Regions from separate parts of the Paenibacillus sp. HWE-109 genome, predicted to be linked through region 3. Evidence: a T-box and tRNA genes for the amino acid it is inferred to sense, from the RefSeq annotation. Region 3 holds a T-box; the other regions hold tRNA genes.
The links. The T-box of region 3 lies ahead of ileS (isoleucine--tRNA ligase). A T-box ahead of a tRNA ligase gene usually reads a tRNA of that ligase, here a tRNA-Ile.
Positions count from the first base shown of each region.

Region 1 (7,644 bases), 2.0 Mb from region 3:
TGGAGGCTGACGGGATCGAACCGCCGACCCTCTGCTTGTAAGGCAGATGCTCTCCCAGCTGAGCTAAGCCTCCGAATTGGTTGGTTTTATGGTAGCGGCAGAGGGGCTCGAACCCCCGACCTTACGGGTATGAACCGTACGCTCTAGCCAGCTGAGCTACGCCGCCACATAAAAAGTGTATATAGTTGGAAACTGGCGGAGAGAGAGGGATTCGAACCCTCGCACCACTTACGCAGTCTAACCCCTTAGCAGAGGGTCCCCTTATAGCCACTTGGGTATCTCTCCAAGCTATAATACACAACCACAGGAAATAGTATTCCCTGAAAACTAGATACGAAACGTGCGTAAAGTTAGTTGTTCTTAGGTTTTCTGGGCCCCAATCAAGTATTCGGAATCAGCTACAAAGCCTTTCTTCACTTGGTTGGGATTAGGTTAAGCCCTCGACCGATTAGTATTCGTCAGCTGCATACGTTGCCGCACTTCCACCTCGAACCTATCAACCTCGTCGTCTACAAGGGGTCTTACATACTGGGAAATCTCATCTTGAGGGGGGCTTCGCGCTTAGATGCTTTCAGCGCTTATCCCCTCCGTACATAGCTACCCAGCTATGCCTCTGGCGAGACAACTGGTACACCAGCGGTACGTCCATCCCGGTCCTCTCGTACTAAGGACAGCTCCTCTCAAATTTCCTACGCCCGCGACAGATAGGGACCGAACTGTCTCACGACGTTCTGAACCCAGCTCGCGTACCGCTTTAATGGGCGAACAGCCCAACCCTTGGGACCTACTTCAGCCCCAGGATGCGATGAGCCGACATCGAGGTGCCAAACCTCCCCGTCGATGTGGACTCTTGGGGGAGATAAGCCTGTTATCCCCAGGGTAGCTTTTATCCGTTGAGCGATGGCCCTTCCATTCGGTACCACCGGATCACTAAGTCCGACTTTCGTCCCTGCTCGACTTGTAGGTCTCGCAGTCAAGCTCCCTTATGCCTTTGCACTCTGCGAATGATTTCCAACCATTCTGAGGGAACCTTTAAACGCCTCCGTTACATTTTAGGAGGCGACCGCCCCAGTCAAACTGCCCACCTGACACTGTCCCCATACCGGATCACGGTACCAGGTTAGAACTCCGATACGATCAGGGTGGTATCCCAACGGCGCCTCCACCCAAGCTGGCGCTCAGGCTTCAAAGGCTCCCACCTATCCTGTACAGATCGTACCAAAGTCCAATATCAAGCTGCAGTAAAGCTCCATGGGGTCTTTCCGTCTTGTCGCGGGTAACCTGCATCTTCACAGGTATTAAAATTTCACCGGATCTCTCGTTGAGACAGCGCCCAAGTCGTTACGCCATTCGTGCGGGTCAGAATTTACCTGACAAGGAATTTCGCTACCTTAGGACCGTTATAGTTACGGCCGCCGTTTACTGGGGCTTCAATTCATAGCTTCGGGTTGCCCCTAACCACTCCTCTTAACCTTCCAGCACCGGGCAGGCGTCAGCCCGTATACTTCGCCTTGCGGCTTCGCACAGACCTGTGTTTTTGCTAAACAGTCGCTTGGGCCTTTTCACTGCGGCCCCCTCGGGCTATTCACCCTACCGAGGCACCCCTTCTCCCGAAGTTACGGGGTCATTTTGCCGAGTTCCTTAACGAGAGTTCTTCCGCGCGCCTTAGAATTCTCTTCTCACCCACCTGTGTCGGTTTGCGGTACGGGCACCTTCGCCTGGCTAGAAGCTTTTCTTGGCAGTGTGAAATCATGACCTTCGGTACTTAAAGTTTCCCTCCCCATCACAGCCCAGCCTTACGGTTAGCGGATTTGCCTACTAACCAGCCTCACTGCTTGGACAGACATCCATCAGTCTGCGTCACTATCCTTCTGCGTCACTCCATTGCTCATAACGGCTACGGTGGTACAGGAATTTCCACCTGTTGTCCATCGACTACGCCTTTCGGCCTCGCCTTAGGTCCCGACTTACCCTGAGCGGACGAGCCTTCCTCAGGAACCCTTAGGTTTTCGGCGGATCAGATTCTCACTGATCTTTTCGTTACTTATACCGGCATTCTCACTTGTATGCGCTCCACCTGTCCTTACGGTCAGAATTCAACGTACATACAACGCTCCCCTACCCATGCACAAAGTGCAAGCCATAGCTTCGGTGGCGTGTTTAGCCCCGTTACATTTTCGGCGCAGAGTCACTCGACCAGTGAGCTATTACGCACTCTTTCAATGGTGGCTGCTTCTAAGCCAACATCCTGGTTGTCTGTGCAACTCCACATCCTTTCCCACTTAACACACACTTGGGGACCTTAGCTGATGGTCTGGGCTGTTTCCCTTTTGACAATGGATCTTAGCACTCACTGTCTGACTCCCGGAATAAAGTTTGTGGCATTCAGAGTTTGACTGGACTTGGTAACCCTTGGCGGGCCCCGCACCCAATCAGTGCTTTACCTCCACAACTCATCTTCCGAGGCTAGCCCTAAAGCTATTTCGGGGAGAACCAGCTATCTCCGAGTTCGATTGGAATTTCTCCGCTACCCCCACCTCATCCCCGCATTTTTCAACATGCGTGGGTTCGGGCCTCCAGTGAGTGTTACCTCACCTTCACCCTGGACAGGGGTAGATCACACGGTTTCGGGTCTACGTCCACGTACTAAAGCGCCCTATTCAGACTCGCTTTCGCTGCGGCTCCGTCTCTTCGACTTAACCTCGCACGGGAACGTAACTCGCCGGTTCATTCTACAAAAGGCACGCCATCACCCATAAAGAGGGCTCTGACTTTTTGTAAGCACACGGTTTCAGGTTCTTTTTCACTCCGCTTCCGCGGTGCTTTTCACCTTTCCCTCACGGTACTGCTTCACTATCGGTCACTAGGGAGTATTTAGCCTTGGCAGATGGTCCTGCCGGATTCCGACGGGGTTTCACGTGACCCGCCGTACTCAGGATACCTCTAGGGATTTCGTTCGATTTGGGCTACAGGGCTTTTACCTTCTATGCCGGACCTTTCCAGATCACTTCGCCTATCGAACTAACCCCATATCGAGGTCCTACAACCCCAAGGAGCAAGCTCCTTGGTTTGGGCTATTCCGCTTTCGCTCGCCGCTACTGACGGAATCACTATTGTTTTCTTTTCCTCCAGGTACTTAGATGTTTCAGTTCCCTGGGTATGCCTCTACTATTGCTATGTATTCACAATAGAGTAACTGCGCATTACCACAGCTGGGTTCCCCCATTCGGACATCCCCGGATCAAAGCCTGCTTACGGCTCCCCGAGGCATTTCGTCGTTCGCCACGTCCTTCTTCGGCTCCTAGTGCCTAGGCATCCTCCGTGTGCTCTTTCTAGCTTAACCTAGAAAAAACTTTAAAGATTTTTGTGCAACCCGAAGGTTAACACAACCTAAGTTCTTACTTTACGTTTCATTTCGTTATCTAGTTTTCAAGGAACAACATTGTAGCAATGTGAGTCAATTATCCTTGCCCTATGTCAGCGGCGAAAGTTATCTTATCACATCTTCTTGCTGCATTTCAAGTCGAAATTTCTTGGAAATTCCTGTCTTAAAATGTGTTTTGGTGGAGCCAAGCGGGATCGAACCGCTGACCTCCTGCTTGCAAGGCAGGCGCTCTCCCAGCTGAGCTATGGCCCCAAACGATTATGAAAATAATTGGTTGGCCCTAGTGGACTCGAACCACCGACCTCACCCTTATCAGGGGTGCGCTCTAACCAGCTGAGCTAAGGGCCAATATATGTTTGGGATAAACTTCCCAAAATAAAAACCCACCTACAAGCTTTCGAAGCTTTCTCCGAAAGCTTGCCATGGGTATCGCTTGGCAACGTTCTACTCTCCCAGAACCCTGCGGTTCAAGTACCATCGACGCTGGAGGGCTTAACGGTCGTGTTCGAGATGGGAACGCGTGGGTCCCCTCCGCCATCATCACCAAACGAGTGCAACATGGTGGTAACCATCCTGCTGAAAGATTGCTCTTTCAAAACTGAACACGAGTGAGTAAGCGATTGTGTATCCGAAGATACTTGACTGGATCTATCAGATCCGAGTCTCCATAGAAAGGAGGTGATCCAGCCGCACCTTCCGATACGGCTACCTTGTTACGACTTCACCCCAATCATCTACCCCACCTTCGGCGGCTGGCTCCCTTGCGGGTTACCCCACCGACTTCGGGTGTTGTAAACTCTCGTGGTGTGACGGGCGGTGTGTACAAGACCCGGGAACGTATTCACCGCGGCATGCTGATCCGCGATTACTAGCAATTCCGACTTCATGCAGGCGAGTTGCAGCCTGCAATCCGAACTGAGATCGGCTTATAAGGATTCGCTCCGCCTCGCGGCTTCGCTTCCCGTTGTACCGACCATTGTAGTACGTGTGTAGCCCAGGTCATAAGGGGCATGATGATTTGACGTCATCCCCACCTTCCTCCGGTTTGTCACCGGCAGTCATCTTAGAGTGCCCACCCGAAGTGCTGGCAACTAAGATCAAGGGTTGCGCTCGTTGCGGGACTTAACCCAACATCTCACGACACGAGCTGACGACAACCATGCACCACCTGTCTTGGGTGCTCCGAAGAGGGGCACTATCTCTAGTGCTTACACCCAGATGTCAAGACCTGGTAAGGTTCTTCGCGTTGCTTCGAATTAAACCACATACTCCACTGCTTGTGCGGGTCCCCGTCAATTCCTTTGAGTTTCACTCTTGCGAGCGTACTCCCCAGGCGGCATACTTACTGTGTTAACTTCGGCACCGAGAAATCGAATCCCCGACACCTAGTATGCATCGTTTACGGCGTGGACTACCAGGGTATCTAATCCTGTTTGCTCCCCACGCTTTCGCGCCTCAGCGTCAGTTATAGGCCAGAAAGTCGCCTTCGCCACTGGTGTTCCTCCACATCTCTACGCATTTCACCGCTACACGTGGAATTCCACTTTCCTCTCCTACACTCAAGTTCACCAGTTTTGGATGCGAACCGGGGTTGAGCCCCGGGCTTAAACACCCAACTTAATGAACCGCCTGCGCGCGCTTTACGCCCAATAATTCCGGACAACGCTTGCCCCCTACGTATTACCGCGGCTGCTGGCACGTAGTTAGCCGGGGCTTTCTTCTCCTATACCGTCACACACAAGGCAGTTACTCCTCATGCTGTTCGTCTAGGGCAACAGAGCTTTACGATCCGAAAACCTTCATCACTCACGCGGCGTTGCTCCGTCAGACTTGCGTCCATTGCGGAAGATTCCCTACTGCTGCCTCCCGTAGGAGTCTGGGCCGTGTCTCAGTCCCAGTGTGGCCGTTCACCCTCTCAGGTCGGCTACGCATCGTCGCCTTGGTGAGCCGTTACCTCACCAACTAGCTAATGCGCCGCAGGCCCATCTACCAGCCACAGATTGCTCCGTGTTTCATAATTCTCTCATGCGAGAAAACCAATTATCCGGTCTTAGCTATCGTTTCCGATAGTTATCCCGATCTGGTAGGCAGGTTACCTACGTGTTACTCACCCGTCCGCCGCTAACTTGTCCCCGAAGGAACAAATCCGCTCGACTTGCATGTATTAGGCACGCCGCCAGCGTTCGTCCTGAGCCAGGATCAAACTCTCCATAGTAGAAAAGCTTAATTGTACTCATTGACTTGCTAGCGAGATTTTGCAATCTCTTTTATAGTCGATTGCTCGACTGTGCTTACTCACTCGTTGTTCAGTTTTCAAAGATCAATTACTCTTGTCCAACCCGCTCTCTTTCGAAAGCCGGAAGACCAATATACCATACTGAGTTTTGCATTGCAACTCTTAATTTCAAGTTGTTGTTCTCACCAATTTCTCAGTGCTCAGCGGCAACTTTTATAAGATACCACAGACGATGCAAACATTGCAAGTACTTGTCGCAAAAAGTTTTGGGACACCCAACGATGCCCCAAAACAACTGCGTTTTACTCTCCTTGACGCTGACGCATATGTGGGAATAAGAGGACATCTCGGATGGAGGGCGCATTCGTTAATAGCATAACCAAACGATCTACCCCTATTCCTAATCCGCCAGTAGGCGGCATGCCATATTCTAGAGCTCGGATGAAATCTTCATCCATCTCATGCGCTTCATCATTGCCTTGTTCTTTCTCACGAAGCTGCGCTTCAAACCGTTCTCTTTGATCAATCGGATCATTAAGCTCAGTAAAAGCATTGGCATGCTCACGCGCCACGATAAAGAGTTCGAACCGATCCGTAAAACGAGGATCCTCTGGATTCTTTTTGGCAAGCGGTGAAATTTCTAATGGGTGTCCGTAAACAAAGGTCGGTTGGATTAACGTTTCTTCAACAAATGTTTCGAAGAACTGGTTCACAATATGACCGAATGTCATATGCGGCTCAACAGATACATTATGTTCCTTCGCTAAACGGTGCGCTTCCTCATTAGACATATGCGCATTAAAGTCTACGCCTTTGACTTCTTTAATCGCATCGACCATGGAGACGCGTCTCCAGCCAACGGCTAAGTTAATCTCGTGATCGCCGTAAGGAACTGTCGTACCGCCTAGTACTTCTTGAGCAATGTGAGCAACTAACTCTTCTGTAAGCTTCATGATGTCTTTGTAGTCCGCATAGGCCTCGTACAACTCTATCATCGTAAACTCGGGATTATGACGCGTAGAGATACCTTCATTCCGGTATACACGCCCAATTTCGTATACTTTCTCCAGTCCGCCAACAATTAGACGCTTCAAGTGAAGCTCAATAGCAATTCGCATATGCAGCTGCATATCCAAAGCATTGTGATGTGTGTTGAAAGGACGTGCTGAAGCTCCGCCCGCGATCGTATGGAGTGTAGGTGTTTCTACTTCTAAGAAGCCTAGCGAATCCAGGTAGCGACGCATAGCCTGAATAATGCGGGAACGCAGAATAAAGGTTTGTTGCACATCTTGATTCATAATCAAATCAACATACCGCTGGCGGTAACGCAATTCCACATCACTAAGACCATGGAATTTGTCCGGCAGTGGCAGCAAGGACTTGGTTAGAACTTCAAGGGAATGTACCTTAATAGAAGTTTCACCGGTTTTTGTTTTGAAAACGACCCCTTGCACACCCACGATATCGCCCAAGTCCAAAATATCAAAGGCTCTATAGATAGCAGTATCCAAAGCATCTTCACGCACATAGATTTGAATTTTGCCAGTGATGTCTTGAAGATGTGCGAAGCTAGCTTTACCCATCCCTCTTTTTTGCATAATACGTCCGGCAATACTGACCTCAACGGCTTCAGCATCCAGTTCTTCTTTGGTTTTATCCTGGTAGGCCGCAAGAATTTCTTGGGCCGTATGCGTTCTCACATATTTTCCGCCAAATGGGTCGACACCCAGACCACGAAGCTCGTCCAATTTATTGCGACGAATGACGAGCAATTCATTTAACTCCAATTCCTGACTCATGATTTCATCTCCCACTTATTAGTAAAGGGTGCTAAACCGGAAAAAAGCTTCCGAAAGGAAGCTTTCCAAAGGGCTGCACGCTACTTTTTAATATCAATAATTTGATACTGAATGACGCCAGCAGGAACGACTACATCGACGTTCGCGCCCCTTTGTTTACCTAGAATAGCTCTGCCTACAGGGCTTTCATTGGAAATCTTATTCATCAACGGATCGGATTCCGC
Region 1 is NZ_CP091881.1:7,627,351-7,634,994, reverse strand. It holds tRNA gene LOZ80_RS32795 (tRNA-Val) at 1-73, opposite strand, end outside; tRNA gene LOZ80_RS32790 (tRNA-Met) at 90-166, opposite strand; tRNA gene LOZ80_RS32785 (tRNA-Ser) at 194-285, opposite strand; rRNA gene LOZ80_RS32780 (23S ribosomal RNA) at 429-3,343, opposite strand; tRNA gene LOZ80_RS32775 (tRNA-Ala) at 3,562-3,637, opposite strand; tRNA gene LOZ80_RS32770 (tRNA-Ile) at 3,657-3,733, opposite strand; rRNA gene rrf (5S ribosomal RNA) at 3,817-3,933, opposite strand; rRNA gene LOZ80_RS32760 (16S ribosomal RNA) at 4,057-5,600, opposite strand; gene lysS (lysine--tRNA ligase) at 5,924-7,420, opposite strand; gene greA (transcription elongation factor GreA) at 7,501-7,644, opposite strand, start outside.
Region 1: it has a tRNA-Ile gene. The T-box ahead of ileS (isoleucine--tRNA ligase) is inferred to sense a tRNA for this amino acid. The anticodon was not compared.

Region 2 (7,644 bases), 3.1 Mb from region 3:
CTTACTCCGAACACTTCGGCCAGGAAGCGTGAATGCACGAATGTAGTGCTATTGATAAGCTGCGCTGGTCCAACCATCGTATGCGGGGTACCATCGACATGGGCTTCACTGGAACCGATTGTCAATTTAACTTCTTTGCCTTCTTTACTTACCGTTACGGTTTGGGTAGCTGCCTCATAGCCTACCTTTAGACCAATCCCTTCTGCAAATGCGCGATATGGGACGAACAACGCATTATCGACCAAATAAGCTTCATCAACCTGTAGGGGTTTCCCATTCAGCATCAGCTTCATATCGGACTTCACCAGCTGAGGGGCATCAGATTGCATGTTCATATCCGCTGCCATACGCATCCCATGCTCCTGCGCAGAAACTGGCAATATTCCCGTTACTAGCAATCCAATACCCAGTACGGCCGCAAACAAACTTTTTTTCATAATAAAATCCTCCTTATAGTTGTCAATCTACTCTTTAGAGTAAACGGAGCAAAGGAGGATTCGGTTTACTTTTTCCGTAATTATTGTTCAGTCTGACCTGAAGCTTTGCGTAATTCATTGGCTAAACGATGAAATTCATCTCTCGCCGCTAGCGAAATGGTAGCCTCATAACCAGCAGAAAGAAAAGGAATTATGGCATTTGCATCCTCTGGGCTCAGGGGATAGCTAGGTTCAGGATCAGGAGGTGATATCGTGTTCCACCAGCCTTCATTTCCGTAAGATTCATCATGATCAATACCAATACCGTGCTCAATCACATCATTCAAATATTGATAGATTTGAATAAACGAAGATTTCTTGCCTCCGCTCCAAGCGTAGGTTTGCCAATAACGGGAACACGCAGCGGCTTGTTTCACAGCCTCCATTACTGAATACGAACCATATACACCTGTTGTAAATGCTGGCGTTGCCTCGCTTGCTGCCTTGATATAAGCAATAACCGTGGCCATTTGCGCACTGCTCACGTCAAAATCGACGGCAAAGTAAATACAGGTACCTTCAGGTTGACCGACCTGTTTGGCAACTTGTACAGCCGTGGCGCCGTCTGCCAGTCCAGCGCTACGGCCGCCTAGAGCGCGATTTGCAGTTGTTTCGAAGACCGAAACTATCTGTAACCCAGCTTTGCTGATGACATCAGCTTCACTCTTCGTCAACGCTTTAAAACCACTAGGGACCAGATATCTAGCTACGAACAAGTAGCCATCCTTGACGAAAGCAGCGGCAGTTGATACCGTTAAAGGTGTTGAACAATCAAAACCTTTGGTCACTTTCAATCACCTAATTTCTACTAGTTTCATACATTGTATGCTCGTAGAACTGTACTCGCTACTTATTGCAGGAACTCTGCTCCTACTTACAACAAAAAAGGCTCTTTCCACATGGAAAGAGCCCCTTCATTATGATTCTTTTGTACCGAACCTTTTGGCGTTCTTGATCCGGGCACGTTCCAACTCGACTTCACGATTCCGCGGTTCCGCATTTGTCACCAGTGAATCCATCAGTTTCCGCGCTACAAGCGCGACTTCCTCTACGGCACGTTGGAAAGCCTCTTCATTTGCTTTGGAAGGCTCGGTAAACCCTGAAATTTTACGCACAAATTGCAACGATGCCGCGCGTATTTCATCATCTGTTACCACGGGTTCAAAATTAAACAACGGCTTAATGTTTCGGCACATAAGATATTCCTTTCTTAAAGGCATGATTATGTCCAGAAATAACAAAAACCCTTAAACTAAGGGTTTACTTACTATGGGCCCAGAGGGACTCGAACCCCCGACCAATCGGTTATGAGCCGACCGCTCTAACCAACTGAGCTATAGGCCCTTCTGAATAATTGGTTGCGGGGGCAGGATTTGAACCTGCGGCCTTCGGGTTATGAGCCCGACGAGCTACCGGGCTGCTCCACCCCGCGTCATTAGCAGTCGCTCAACAGCGACAAAAATAAATATACACTAAGCGCGAGTGCTAAGTCAAGCGTTAATTTTTAGGAGCATTTTTCCGTATCAGGTGTTGTACCGAACGCCAAATCTTCCCTTTTTGGACTTGTACACTTCAACTTCCTGCGGGCATTCGTACCCATAAATCCACCAATCTTCTTCCATTCTCTTCGCCAAGCAGCCTGCTTGAAACTTGGAATCATATAATTTAGCCCAATATATCCAATTCATCGCCATCACTCCGTTATGTTCAAATCAATACTCCTATCTTATCCAATATTAGATTGACTTATGAGCATCCACATGATCCATCCGACTATGACATATCAAAAAAGAAAGCCACCTGGGAGCTTTTTGCAAACAAAGCCCAAGCAGCTTTCCTATTATCCGCTTACTGTTTGAACGTCGTCAATAGACGTTTCACGATTTCTCCGTATTCATTCGCGAAGGTTTCATACACCTTAACTTGAATCGGAAAGTCGAGTTGGTTGGATCTTGCATTCAAATCAATTGTATTCGTGCCATTGTACAAACGGCCTTCGCCTGACAAAGCTTGAACCGCTTTTCCTACCGGGTTTCCAACATTATCAAATAGTTCGAAGGAAAGGCTGCTGTTATATTTATCAACTGTCACCTGTTTGTCTGGTTTAATATCCAAATCCAGCTTCAATTTGTAATCGTACATCATCGTAGCTTGGAAAATAGCTGTAATCGACCAATCTTTAATCGTAATTTCGTAGGGATAGACGTTCAGGGCTTTTGCTTTAAAATCATTCTTCTGAACAGGAACTTTGGCTGTTGCCAGAAGTGATCTGTAAGAGGTTTCTCCGCTTGATTGCTGGCTGTACAGATTCATCTTCAATCCTTCGCCTGTCTCAGAGGCAGGAAGCGCATAAGAGTAGCTAACGACATAGGAAGCCTTTGGAACGACACTAAGCGCTGTTTGCGCCTGTCTTCTCCCCCCATAGGCGTATCCGTCTTTGCTGACTAATTCTGTTTGAATTGCTGGAATGGGAATCGGACGATCGCTGTTGTTGGTCAATTTAAATTTGGCAACAGCGGTGTTGAAGCCATCGTCTTCGTTGCTGGTCACGTGCAATTCTACTAATGATACATCCACATTAGCAGGTACGAATTTATTCGTAGTATCCAATTTAACTGGAGTACCTAAAGTATAGTCAGGAGCAGGAATCACACCTTGCGTAACAGCTCCGGTTGGCAGCAGGATATTAATGCGCCCTACCCGGTAGGAATCATCAAGGAACTTCCCCTCACCTAGCGCCACAGAAAACACTTCAGGCGTGACGACATTCAAGCTTGTGAACTCCGTATCCAAATCGGTTGGAATAACCACGTGAATGTATTTTTTCTCACCTGGATCGAGTGACACCGAAGATTCCGCGCGACTGCCGGAGTAGACACTTCCTTCTGTCTTGCCGTCGATGCCAAAGTTAGGCACGGTTTGACGTTCCTTGGTTGGATTCACAACTTGAATCTGAACCACCGTAGATACGCCTTTGGCCGTGATTTCCTTATGAATATCCACAGGTATGAAACCAAGTGGCGAGCGCAGAGAAGGCAGTGTGAATGCTTCTCCCCATTTAAGTATCGCTGACGTTTTGGTTATGTTGCTATCGCTGCCATTCCATACATTGTTTTCATCCACAGTTACGGCAAGTAACGTCGTTTCTTTCTTCGGATATACTTCCAAATCGACATCGATGAAGTTAAGTAACGTAAGGGCAACGTCTTCTCCACCGTCCACCACGGTCATATAGCTGAGTTCCTGTTGACTCTTAGGTTGAACTGATTTGGCGTTTTTGGCACTTGGCTGAAGTGTGTAATCGATCCCTTCTGCCGTATGCACGCGCAGTTCAAAGTCGGGAACGCGCGTTACTTTACCGCTTGTATTTTTAATCCGGATGACAGCCCCGAGTTTCGTGGAATCCGATTGATGTTCATTCAGGATACTTTTAATTTCCACTTCAATTTTATCTGTCAGAGTATAACTCGTAATGACATTCGATGCTGCAATTACAGTCGTACTAGATCCTTCAGCTGCCCATGCCGGCAAAGAAGCTGTCGTTAAAAGTGCAGTTGATAGAATAATGGTAGCTAGCGATCTTTTCATCGTCTTCTTCACTTACTTCTCCTCCTCAAAATGTGGGTTAATTGCTTACTTTTACTTTATCCTGATCTTTCAATTGATGTTGACCGGAAGTAACGAGCACTTCGCCTTCTTTAACACCAGATATAATTTCTTGATTCGTTTCATTCAAACGACCCAGTTCCACTTTGCGTTTCTGCACCGTTTCACCATTGAGGATGTAGACGAAGTTGTCTCCGCCTTCACGAACGATACTCAAGCTCGGCACAACAGGCACTACCTGTTCGTCATCCTTGGTAAGTTCAATTTGCGCTTTGGAGCCGGGTTTCAGCTTACCATCTGGATTGGGAACTTCAAGTTCAAGATCATATGATTTCGTTTGACCATTAATGATATCGGATAAATAAATCACCTTTGCACTTGCTTTGGCTGTCACATCCGGAATATAGAAGATCAGCTCACCTTTACCTCGTACCAGGTTCGCTGATACTTCCGTTAACTGGGATTTAATTTTGATTGGGTTCGTTTGCTGCACTTCGCCAACGCGGCCTCCGGGTGTTAAGGTTTGCCCAACGGTGATGTTAAGATCAGTAAGAATCCCAGATGCAGGTGCTTTCACTTCCAAATTGTTCAATGACCTCTCGATGCTGCGCGCAGATACCTGAGCGGCTTCCAGACTTTGCTCAGCTTGGGCAAGCGAGTTCGTCTGCTGCAAAGTTTTCAAGGAACGACGCGCGCTTTCCAAATCCTTCTTCATGTTCGTTAAGGCTGTTTCCGCTTGCTCCAGCTGAGTTTTCGTTGCTGTACCCAGATCATAATCATTGTGCGCTTTATTGTAGGCTTTCTCCAGATCGTTCACCGCTGTCTCCAGCTTGGATACGCCGTCTTTGGCATCTGCAATGCCATTGGACGTTTTTTGTTTACCTTCTGAAAGTCCAGCTTGTGCGCCTTTAATGCTAACGTCATTCAATTCCTTCTGTATAAGTGCATCGGTTGGATCCAAGCGGAAAATCACTTCCCCCTTCTCCACTTTATCCCCGCGTTTCTTCACAATTTCAATAACTTCGCCGCCGGATTTAGGAACAATATCCAATTGAACGGACGACAGAACATCTCCAACTTGCTCAATGGGCTCCCCAATTTTTTGCTTGGCGATTTTGGCGGTTTTAACAACTTTCACCCCTTGTTCAGCGGCTGCCGTCGTCGCGGCAGGGCTAGCTGCCGGTGAAGCGGAACAGCCTGCGACAATCGCCGCGCTTAACACGACGATTCCGAATAATTTGGCACTCTGTTTGATCGTAAACAACTGACGTTTCATATTCGTTTTCTCCTTTTCACCTATTCGCATTATTGGAGAGCAGATGTAGCTTGCTCGGATGGTAGACTGGATGTTTTACCTTTGCGTTTGAACCAACGACGATCTCTTTTCTTAAACAGCATCTCATAAATGATAGGGACAATCACTAGAGTCAATATCGTTGACGTCGTCAACCCGCCAATAACAACGACGGCCAATCCTTTGGAGATGATCGTTCCCTCGGATAATCCAAGCGCGAGTGGCATGAGTGCCATGATCGTAGCCCCAGCAGTCATAATGATAGGTCTAAGACGCGTTATTCCAGCTTCTATAAGCGCATCACGGATTTCATAATTTTGTTCTCTAAGTTGTTGTACGCGATCTACGAGTACGATAGCGTTGGTTACAACGATACCGATTAACATTAAGAACCCGATCAAAGAAGTAACGTTCACCGATTCACGAGTGACTAGAAGCCCAACGAGCCCTCCAATTGCCGCTAGCGGCAGAGAAAACAGAATGGCGAGCGGTGCTCTGGCATTGCCGAAGGCGATGACCATTACCATATAAACGATGAATATGGAAGCAATGATAGCCATGAACATTTCCATAAAGCTTTTGTTGATATCGTCTGTTACCCCTTTCACTTCCTGGGTAACACCTGAGGGCAGTTCCAGTTTCGCAAGTTCAGCGACAACTTTTTTGCTGACGCCTCCTTTATCCTCACTTAAGATCTTAGCATTAACACTTATGATTTGCTCTTGATTTGCGCGGCTGATGCTGTTCGGCGAGTCAATTTGTTTTACTTTGGCTATCTCATTCAATTGAACGGTCTGGCCAGTAGGCGCCTTAATCAGGAATGCTTCCAATTTATCCACTGAATTTTTATATACTGGATTCAGCAAAACTTTTGTCTCATACGTAACGTTATTGAATTTCAAATCGCCAAGTTTCTCTTCTGCAATCCAACTGTTGACCGTTTGCAAAATTTGCGCTGTAGAAAGCCCGTAACTTCTGGCTTTGTTTTGATCAACTGTAATTTCGACCTCGGTTTTGGAATCACTCAAGCTGTCTTTAATATCGTTAAGCTCAGGGAACTCCTTCATTTTTTCTTTGACCATTTCTGCTGCAACTTTGAGATAAAGCTGATCGTCGCCTTTAAGTGCGTATGAAAGATCTCCTCCAGTTGATGTCGGCGGGCCTCCAGTAAACAATTGAATATTGACATCTGATCCTTTTGGCAAAAGTTTCAACATTTCTTCTTTATACGTTTTAGTAGCTGCATCGGAATCTGTCCCTTTGCTGTACTCAAAGAACATCGTTGTTCTATAGGCATATCTGTCGCTGGTTCCGTTATAGCCAATAAGCGATTCAATGTACTTAAATGAAGTCTCACCAGTCTTATCCTTAAATGACTTCAGATGCGCTTCTATTTCTTTCGTTTTCTCACTCATCATGTCGATGGAGGTATCCCTCGGCATTTTGATATCAATAGCCCCTTGTTTAACCGTTTCGCTAGCGGGCATAAAGGAAACCGCTAAATTAGGCACAGTGCCGATAATCGAAATAACGAACACGACCCCTGCAATGAGCAATGTTTTGATGCGGTTATTTAGCGACCAAATGATGGCATTTTTATATTTCCGTCCCATTGGACCTATGTGCGTTTCGTCATGCGTCGAAACCTTCTTGCTTTTAAGTACCATGAGCTTTGCCAGCATTGGGATAACCGTTAATGCAACGATTAATGAAGACATTAAAGCGACAACAAGTGTAATGGCAAATGGACGGAACACTTCGCCAACAACTCCGCTGACGAACCCAATTGGCCCGAACACGCCAACCGTTGTAATGGTTGAAGAAGTAATCGCACTGGACACCTGCTTGGTCGCCAACTTAATCACAGATTCATTTCGTTCCTGTGCTTTTTCCAGTTGACTGTAAATGTTCTCGATAACAACAATACTATCGTCCACAACCCGGCCGACTGCGATCGCCATGCCTCCAAGAGTCATAATGTTCAAGGAAATTCCCAAAGGACCCATGACTAACAAGGTAACAAGGATGGATAATGGGATAGAGACGAGTACAATGAATGTCATACGAATATTACGCAGGAAGAGCAAGATCATTAAAGAGGCGAGTATCGCACCCAATCCGCCTTCTTGCACCATCCCGTGAATAGACTGTTTGATGTCGTTGGCTGAATTGTAAATAGAATGAAATTTCACACCAGGCAGCGATTGCTCCCATCCCTTAATGAGCTTATCAGCACTATCCGCAAACTCAACGGCATTGGCTGCTTTC
Region 2 is NZ_CP091881.1:3,597,297-3,604,940, forward strand. It holds gene LOZ80_RS15315 (stalk domain-containing protein) at 1-437, opposite strand, end outside; gene LOZ80_RS15320 (DUF1906 domain-containing protein) at 518-1,264, opposite strand; gene LOZ80_RS15325 (DUF2277 domain-containing protein) at 1,394-1,672, opposite strand; tRNA gene LOZ80_RS15330 (tRNA-Ile) at 1,747-1,820, opposite strand; tRNA gene LOZ80_RS15335 (tRNA-Met) at 1,832-1,908, opposite strand; gene LOZ80_RS15340 (hypothetical protein) at 2,000-2,164, opposite strand; gene LOZ80_RS15345 (hypothetical protein) at 2,325-4,076, opposite strand; gene LOZ80_RS15350 (efflux RND transporter periplasmic adaptor subunit) at 4,102-5,358, opposite strand; gene LOZ80_RS15355 (efflux RND transporter permease subunit) at 5,388-7,644, opposite strand, start outside.
Region 2: it has a tRNA-Ile gene. The T-box ahead of ileS (isoleucine--tRNA ligase) is inferred to sense a tRNA for this amino acid. The anticodon was not compared.

Region 3 (7,644 bases):
TACGGAGGCACCTCATTATTAATCAATATGCTTTCCGTTGGTTTCGTTCTCAATATTAGAATTTACGATGATGTTGAAATAGACGATATTCTTGTCGGTTAAAGGAAAAAGCAGGTGCCGCGGCACCTGCTTCACTTCCTTACTCCTCAATCAGCAAACCGAAACTCTTATCCCCAATGGATACCGGCTCCATGCCATCCACCTTCGAGAATCTAACCCCGGCAAGCAGCACATTCTCTTGCAGCACATGATCAAAGCGCTCCAAAGCTTCTTTCAGCGGCAACCCCACATCCAAGACAAGGTTGATCCTCTTTTCAATCGGAAGCTCCAGCTTTTTGCGATAATCCTGTATAACACGGATCACTTCCCGGACAAGTCCCTCTTGTTCCAGTTCCTCCGTTAATGTGGTGTTGAGGGTAACGGTAACCTGATTACCGGAGGCTGATGCGAAGCCTGGTTTTGCCTGCTTGTCTACAAGCAAATCTTCGAGCTCGACACGCAGCTCAGCTCCCTCGATTATCACTGTTAAGAAGCCCTTGTCGATAGCTTGTTTGGTTTCTGCAGCAGACAATTGCTTCAGATAATTTTGCAAAGGACTGACGGCCTTGCCGTACTTTTTCCCTGCTACTTTCAGATTCAACTTCACGTTGAAGTCTACAAAACCACTGTCGCCTTGTTCCAAACGAATTACTTTAACATTCATTTCATCTTTGATGATATCCTCGAACCGGCTCAAGTCAAAATCACCATTCAGTGAAACCATCATCTCGGAAAGCGGCTGACGCGTTTTGATCCCCGTCTCATTCCTCACGTTGCGAGCCAGTTCAACAATTTGCCGAGTCGTTTCCATCTCGCGTTCAAGGGTTAAATCAATGACGGATTGGTTCTCTTGCGGATAATCCGCCAGATGAACGCTTCCGTCTCCGCCTAGATTCCCATAGATATCTTCTGCGATAAGCGGTGCAAATGGTGCGATCATCCGCGCAATCGTCAGCAAGACTTCACGCAGCGTTTGATAAGCGGATACCTTATCAGCGGTCATTTCACTTCCCCAGAAACGGTCACGGGAGCGGCGGATGTACCAGTTGCTAAGCTCATCTACAAAAGCCTCGATTTGCTTTGCAGGGTTCAAGAAATCATTTATTTCCAAGCCTTTGCGCACATTCTGCAAGGTGCTGTTCAGCCGCGAGATGATCCAGCGATCCAACTCATTCTCGGAGGAGAGTTTCGGGTGATCCTCTGGCTTATACTGGTCAATCTCTGCATATAACGCATAAAAAGCATGTGTATTGTTGAGCGTATCCACCAGTTTGGACTTCGCTTCCGCTACGATTTGCTTAGAGAATCGTTTGCTGTTCCATGGAGCGCTGTCCGCAAGCAGAGCCCAGCGAAACGCATCCGTGCCAAACTCATTGATGATATCCCAAGGATCGATACCGTTTCCTTTGCTTTTGGACATCTTTTGCCCATTCTCGTCCAAAACGTGACCTGTAGAAAGCACAGCTTTGTAAGGTGCTTTCCCATTGTACAACGTTGAAACCGCTAGCAAGCTAAAGAACCAGCCTCTCGTTTGATCAATCCCTTCGCAGATCATGTCTGCCGGGTATTGCTCATTGAACAGCGCTTCATCTCCAAAAGGATGATGATACTGTGCGAACGGCATAGAACCGCTATCGAACCAGACATCGATAACCTCAGAGGTTCTGTGCATGACGCCTCCACAAGAGCAGCGAAGCTTCACTTCATCGATATAAGGCTTATGCAGCTCTAAGTTTTCGTCTAGCGGCTGCACCGATTTTCCCTGTAAATCCTTGCGACTTCCAGGAGCATATTCGCACCCGCAATCATCGCATAACCAGACGTTAAGCGGAGTACCCCAATAACGGTTGCGACTGATGTTCCAATCCACAAGTTCCTCCAGAAACTTTCCAAAACGGCCTTCTCGAAGGTGCCCAGGATACCAATCGACTTTGCTGTTATTTTCAATCAATTGCTCTTTGATAGCGGTCGTTTTGATAAACCAGCTTTCCATGGCGTAATACAGCAGCGGTGATTTACAGCGCCAGCAGAAAGGATAACTATGCTCGTACCGCTCTTTGGAAAATAACAGATTGCGCTCGGATAAATACTTCACGATATCCACATCGCAATCTTTGACGAAGCGACCAGCGAAGTCGGTGATCAGGTCGTGGTAACGTCCCGCCAAATTGACCACGTTCACGAAGTCCAACTCGTGCTGGCGAGCAGTGCGATAATCATCCTCGCCATGTGCGGGAGCAATATGAACGATACCCGTACCGCTTGTATCCATAACATAATCTGCGTCTACAACGATATGACCTTTGTTCGGGCTGATATAGCCGAATGGCGGCTCGTAGGAAGTGCCAACGAACTCTGCCCCTTTATGGACAGATAGTATCTCGTAGTCTTGCTTGAACAGCTTCTCCACAAGCTTCTGGGCCACGATATAGACTTCATCTTGATATTTCACCCTAGCATAGTCGATATCGTTGTTCACAGCCAAAGCTACGTTCGCTGGCAGTGTCCAAGGCGTTGTCGTCCATGCCAAAAAGTTCTCATTTCCGCTTTTACTTTTGAATTTCACCGTAGCGCTCAAATCTTTCACATCTTCATAACCTTGCGCGACTTCGTGCGAACTCAATGTCGTTTGGCAATCTGGACAATAAGGACTGACCCGATGCCCTTTGTACAGCAATCCTTTGTTGTGCACTTCCGCTAAAATATGCCAAACGCTCTCGATATACTCGTTCTTCAACGTCACATATGGATCATCCATGTCCGTCCAGTAGGCGATGGCTTCGGTCAATTCCCGCCACTGCTTTTCATATTCAAATACACTGCTTTTGCATTTCTCGACGAACTCGGCTACCCCATACTCTTCAATTTCTTGTTTGCCGGAAATTCCGAGCTGCTTTTGAACGCCAAGCTCAACAGGCAAGCCATGCGTGTCCCAACCCGCCTTGCGGACGACATGGTGTCCCGTCATCGTTTTGTACCGGCAAATGAAATCCTTCACAACACGGCCGAGCACGTGTCCGATATGAGGTGAACCGTTCGCTGTCGGTGGTCCTTCATAGAAGACGAAATTCGGTTTGCCTTTGCGATTCTCAATCGATTTGTGGAAAGTATCGTTCTGTTTCCATTGCTCCAACACACGCAGATCGCGTGTTCTTGCTTTCTCTTTCACGTCAACTTTTCTCATCAGTTACAAACGCTCCTCTATTTTCCTGGTATGAAAAAACAAAAAAATCCCGCCCCGTAAGGGACGAGATTACCTCTCGCGATACCACCCTAGTTCCATAATGATCAATCGTCTTGACCATCACAGCTCCTTATTCTGCGTACGAACATACGCGGCCCTTGTAACGGCGGGATCCCGGGGCAGCTTACTCAATTCCTTCAGCTTTCCTTCTCGGAGAGGATTTTCGACTAATTCCTGCATATTGGCTTTCAGCTCTTGGCCAACTCTCTGGGAAACAAGGTATTAGCTTACTCGTTCTCGTCAACAAATTTAAATCATAGTTGAACATGTAATTCCTTTATTTTTACACCATTTACGCTTCAATGTCAATTAACGATTTGGATACCCGTAGTGAATAGGGCTTTGTGGGGGATTTGAGTATTGCGGCATTGTCTGGGGCTGGCTCTGCATATTCATATAAGATCCATGACCATACTGTTTGTTTTGCTCGTGCGCTTGCATCACACATTCATCCGTAGGTCCAATAATAATCGTTTCGTTATTAAGAGGTTTGAGCACTTTCTTCAAAAGTTCAGGATCCAAACAATACGTATGGGCAAGAACTTCGATCGGCGTTTTGGTAAGAATATCAGACCCGAAAATATACTCCGGATAAGGCGCATCAAAAATCGCCAGCAAGTGGGTATCATCTTCTAAAGCTACTTCCCAATGCCACCAGCCCTGCGGAATATTGCCCACTTGTCCGGGCGTTACCGTGATGTTGGTAATTTCATTATCGAACGGGTTGATCAGAGAAATCATGGCTTTCCCTTGAATACAATAGACAAGTTCAGAAGCATTTTGGTGATAATGCGGCTCAACCACACGCCCTCTGCTCAAGTAAATATCGAGCATAGACACATTGCCAAGCGTATTTAAATTATCCCGCCCTAGGCGATTAATGAAATTTTCCGCATTTCGTGTCATCAAGCGATTCTTGTTAATATCGAAAAAATACTGCACATTAGGGTTCGTGTACACGGTACTAGGCGTAGGTGCAGGCATCCATCTTTCCACTCCACTCCGTTAGTTTATATGCACCCATGATATGCAGCGGAGTTATAATCGTGACAGGAGTCTAGGTGATAATTGCCTCTACCCAGCTGTAACAAGCCAACAGTTCCTCCTCTTTTACCAAATCTGAACGATGTTCAAACATAATTTTCACTTGTTTATTCTCGTGTGTAAGAATGTGCAAATATTCTTCAATAGGAGCCCAACCATCGTTTGAAACTTGATGCCGCATAACAGGAATCCGACTCTCACAATCCACCCTGTCTCTTGCATGATACTCTCATAGGCTTGCGATCTAATTTCACAATTGAAACCTGTCTTTAACCATTCTAGCAACTTCCTCAGGACTTAAATTTGTATTATTAATTCTTATATAGTTTGCCCGCTTGATCTCATCTTCTAGAGAGTTCAATCTGTGATTCTCAGCGGTCATTCTTAGATTTTGTTCCGATTGTTCTACATTTCTTTTCGTTGATTTATGTTCAAGCCTGTGTGGTGATTTATTACGTTCAAGCCTCTTGGATAAATCTGCTTCAAGCTCAACCAAGTAAACCTCACTACCCTTTGATTCAAATATATCGTAAACTTTATCGATAAATTCCCAGTCGGATTGCTGATCAAATGCCCACACATAGGTAAAAATCATTCCGCTCAGATCATTGCTTTTAGACACAGCTTCAAATATTTCTGTCCGAAATAAGTCGACAAGTCTCCATGTTTCTTTACTAAATCCAAAAAAGGGATAGAGCAGGTCAATCGTCATATGATTATGAAAGACTGTCATTCCAGTCACTTTTTCTAGTTCATGTCCTACTGTCATTTTACCAACGGCTTGTGGTCCAAAAATAATTATTAATTTCATAACTCAGCCTCATCTCCATGTCGAACATTAACCTGACAGTAATCCAGAATCTGTAAGCATGCAAGGGAAAGAACTAGTTCATATAACTTTCCTGAAAAAAACGGCTTCGCCGCCAGGAGAGTCAGCCTCTTATTAGCGACAAAGCCTTGTGAGGGAACTATAGTACGTTATTTAGGCAAATAACAGGGATGCGAGGGTCATAGCGGAACTACAGGGTCTTATTTCCACGAAAAGCGATAAAATTCCCGCGGAATAGCAAAATAGCGAACTGTAGTTCCCTCAGCTTCGCGATATGGACACTTTGGGCTGGAATAGCGCCCTGTAGTTCCCTCATGCTCTCGACAATGACACTTTTTGCAAGAATAGCGTCCCACAAACCCGCAATATTTCGTAAAATAAGACCATCACCTTATTCCACTGCCACTTTAACGAATCCCATAATACAGCAAAACATTCCCTGACCCAAACCCTCTGGAGGCAAGAAGCTTTAGATTCATTTTCCCTACGTTGTCAAACAACCCTCTACCCGTACCCAAAACAACTGGAGTGACCACAATCAATAACTCATCAATCAAGCCCGCATCCACAAGCTGCTGAACGATAGTGCCACTGCCAAATACGGTAATATCCGCGCCATCGCCTTGCTTCAAAGCTCTAACTTCTTCCACAAGATTATCTTTGATCAATCTGCTGTTCACCCAAGTTGCTTCTTCCAAGCTGTTGGAAAAGACGACTTTCGTCATCTGATTTAGCTCTTCCGCCAACGCTCGGGCCTGCTCAGGTGCATTAGGGTTCGTCGCTACATTCGGCCAATAACTCACGAACATCTGATAAGTCAACTTGCCAAATAGTAATGTGTCTGCATGCATATATTCATGCGCAGCTTTATCCACTTCCGGATCATGCAGAAACCAATCAATTTCCCCATTAAGTCCAGTAAAAAAACCATCCAGTGATAGTCGATTAAACACGATTACTTTTCTCATAACTGCCTCCTAATGGATACTGTAAAAAAACTCATCCCCGCTGATTAGCATCAGAAGGAATGAGGTTCTATGTGTTTGCAATCTATTTTTAAGCCAAAATCTCTTCGAGCTTCTGAACAACATCAGCCGGCAATACCACACCAGATGCTTTCACGTTTTCTTCCAGCTGCTCAATCCGGGTCGCACCGACAAGCGCGCTTGCTACATTAGGCTGTCTTAGAATCCAGGCAAGTGCCAAGGTAGACAACGAAATACCCAACTCGCTCGCAATGCCAGTCAGCTGCTCAACCTTATCCAAATGAGTATCGGTAAGGAAATTAAAAATCCACGCATTCGCCGAGGAATCATTCGCTCGACTTCCCTCCGGCAGCGGCTGCCCTTTGCGGTATTTGCCCGTCAGCACACCTTGTGCCAGCGGTGAAAAGACGACTTGAGAGACGCCGTTTCGCTCACTCAGCGGAATGATTTCAGACTCAATCGTGCGATTGAACATATTGTATTGCGGCTGATTCACAACAATTCGATCGAGCAAGTAGCGATCCGCCACAGACAGCCCTTCCTGAATTTGCGAAGCAGTCCACTCACTAACGCCAACATACAGAACCTTGCCTTGACGAACCATATCTTCAATCGTGCGCAAAGTTTCATCAACAGGTGTCTCAGGGTCATAGCGGTGGCAATAGAAAATATCGACGTAGTCTGTTTGCAGACGTTTTAAGCTGGCATGAACTTGCTCAAACACATGTTTGCGCGATAGCCCTCTGTCGTTGGGACCTTCGCCCATCGGCCAGAATGCTTTCGTGGCAAGCACATAGGAATCACGGGAATGCGATTTCAAAGCTTTTCCAAGCAAAATCTCAGCCTCGCCTCTGGCATAAACATTCGCTGTATCCAAGAAGTTAATTCCTAAATCAAAAGCCCGCTGTGTCAGCTTGGCAACCGTTTCTTCTGCAACAGAATTACCGTAGGTTAGCCAACTGCCCAGACTGATTTCACTTACTTTTAACCCTGTTCTACCCAATCTCCGGTATTGCATCTGACAACGCCTCTTTCCTTTTTTAGATTAAATCCTCGATTTAAACGCGCGTTCAGTTTATTATATCACTTCGTAGATTCAGAGGAAAACTTCTCCAGAAACGATTGATTTTTTGTCGTTTTCGATTTATACTACATATCAATATTCATACATGATCGTGCCTAGGAAGAGAATCCAACTCGGAGGCGTTATCGCCAAGATATGACTGCTGCTGTAGCTGTCAATCTAAGTTAACCGGCACCGCCCGTTACCGCGGAACCAAGTGGAGAAGCATTCACCGGAATGTTTCTTAAATTGGGTGGCACCGCGAGCAAACGCTCCTCGTCCCAATCGGATGAGGGCGTTTTTTGTCGTTTTTCAAAGTCATATCGTTCGAAAAACCACTAACGGGAGGTAACACGCAATGACGAAACGTTTGTACAATTTTAACCCAGGACCCGCAGCTTTGCCTTTGGAGGTGCTGGAAGAAGCCCAAGCAACCTTC
Region 3 is NZ_CP091881.1:508,164-515,807, reverse strand. It holds gene LOZ80_RS02310 (FtsW/RodA/SpoVE family cell cycle protein) at 1-102, shown strand, start outside; gene ileS (isoleucine--tRNA ligase) at 140-3,223, opposite strand; T-box leader at 3,280-3,536, opposite strand; gene LOZ80_RS02300 (cupin domain-containing protein) at 3,593-4,267, opposite strand; gene LOZ80_RS02295 (AAA family ATPase) at 4,578-5,138, opposite strand; gene LOZ80_RS02290 (dihydrofolate reductase family protein) at 5,564-6,124, opposite strand; gene LOZ80_RS02285 (aldo/keto reductase family protein) at 6,213-7,160, opposite strand; gene serC (3-phosphoserine/phosphohydroxythreonine transaminase) at 7,564-7,644, shown strand, end outside.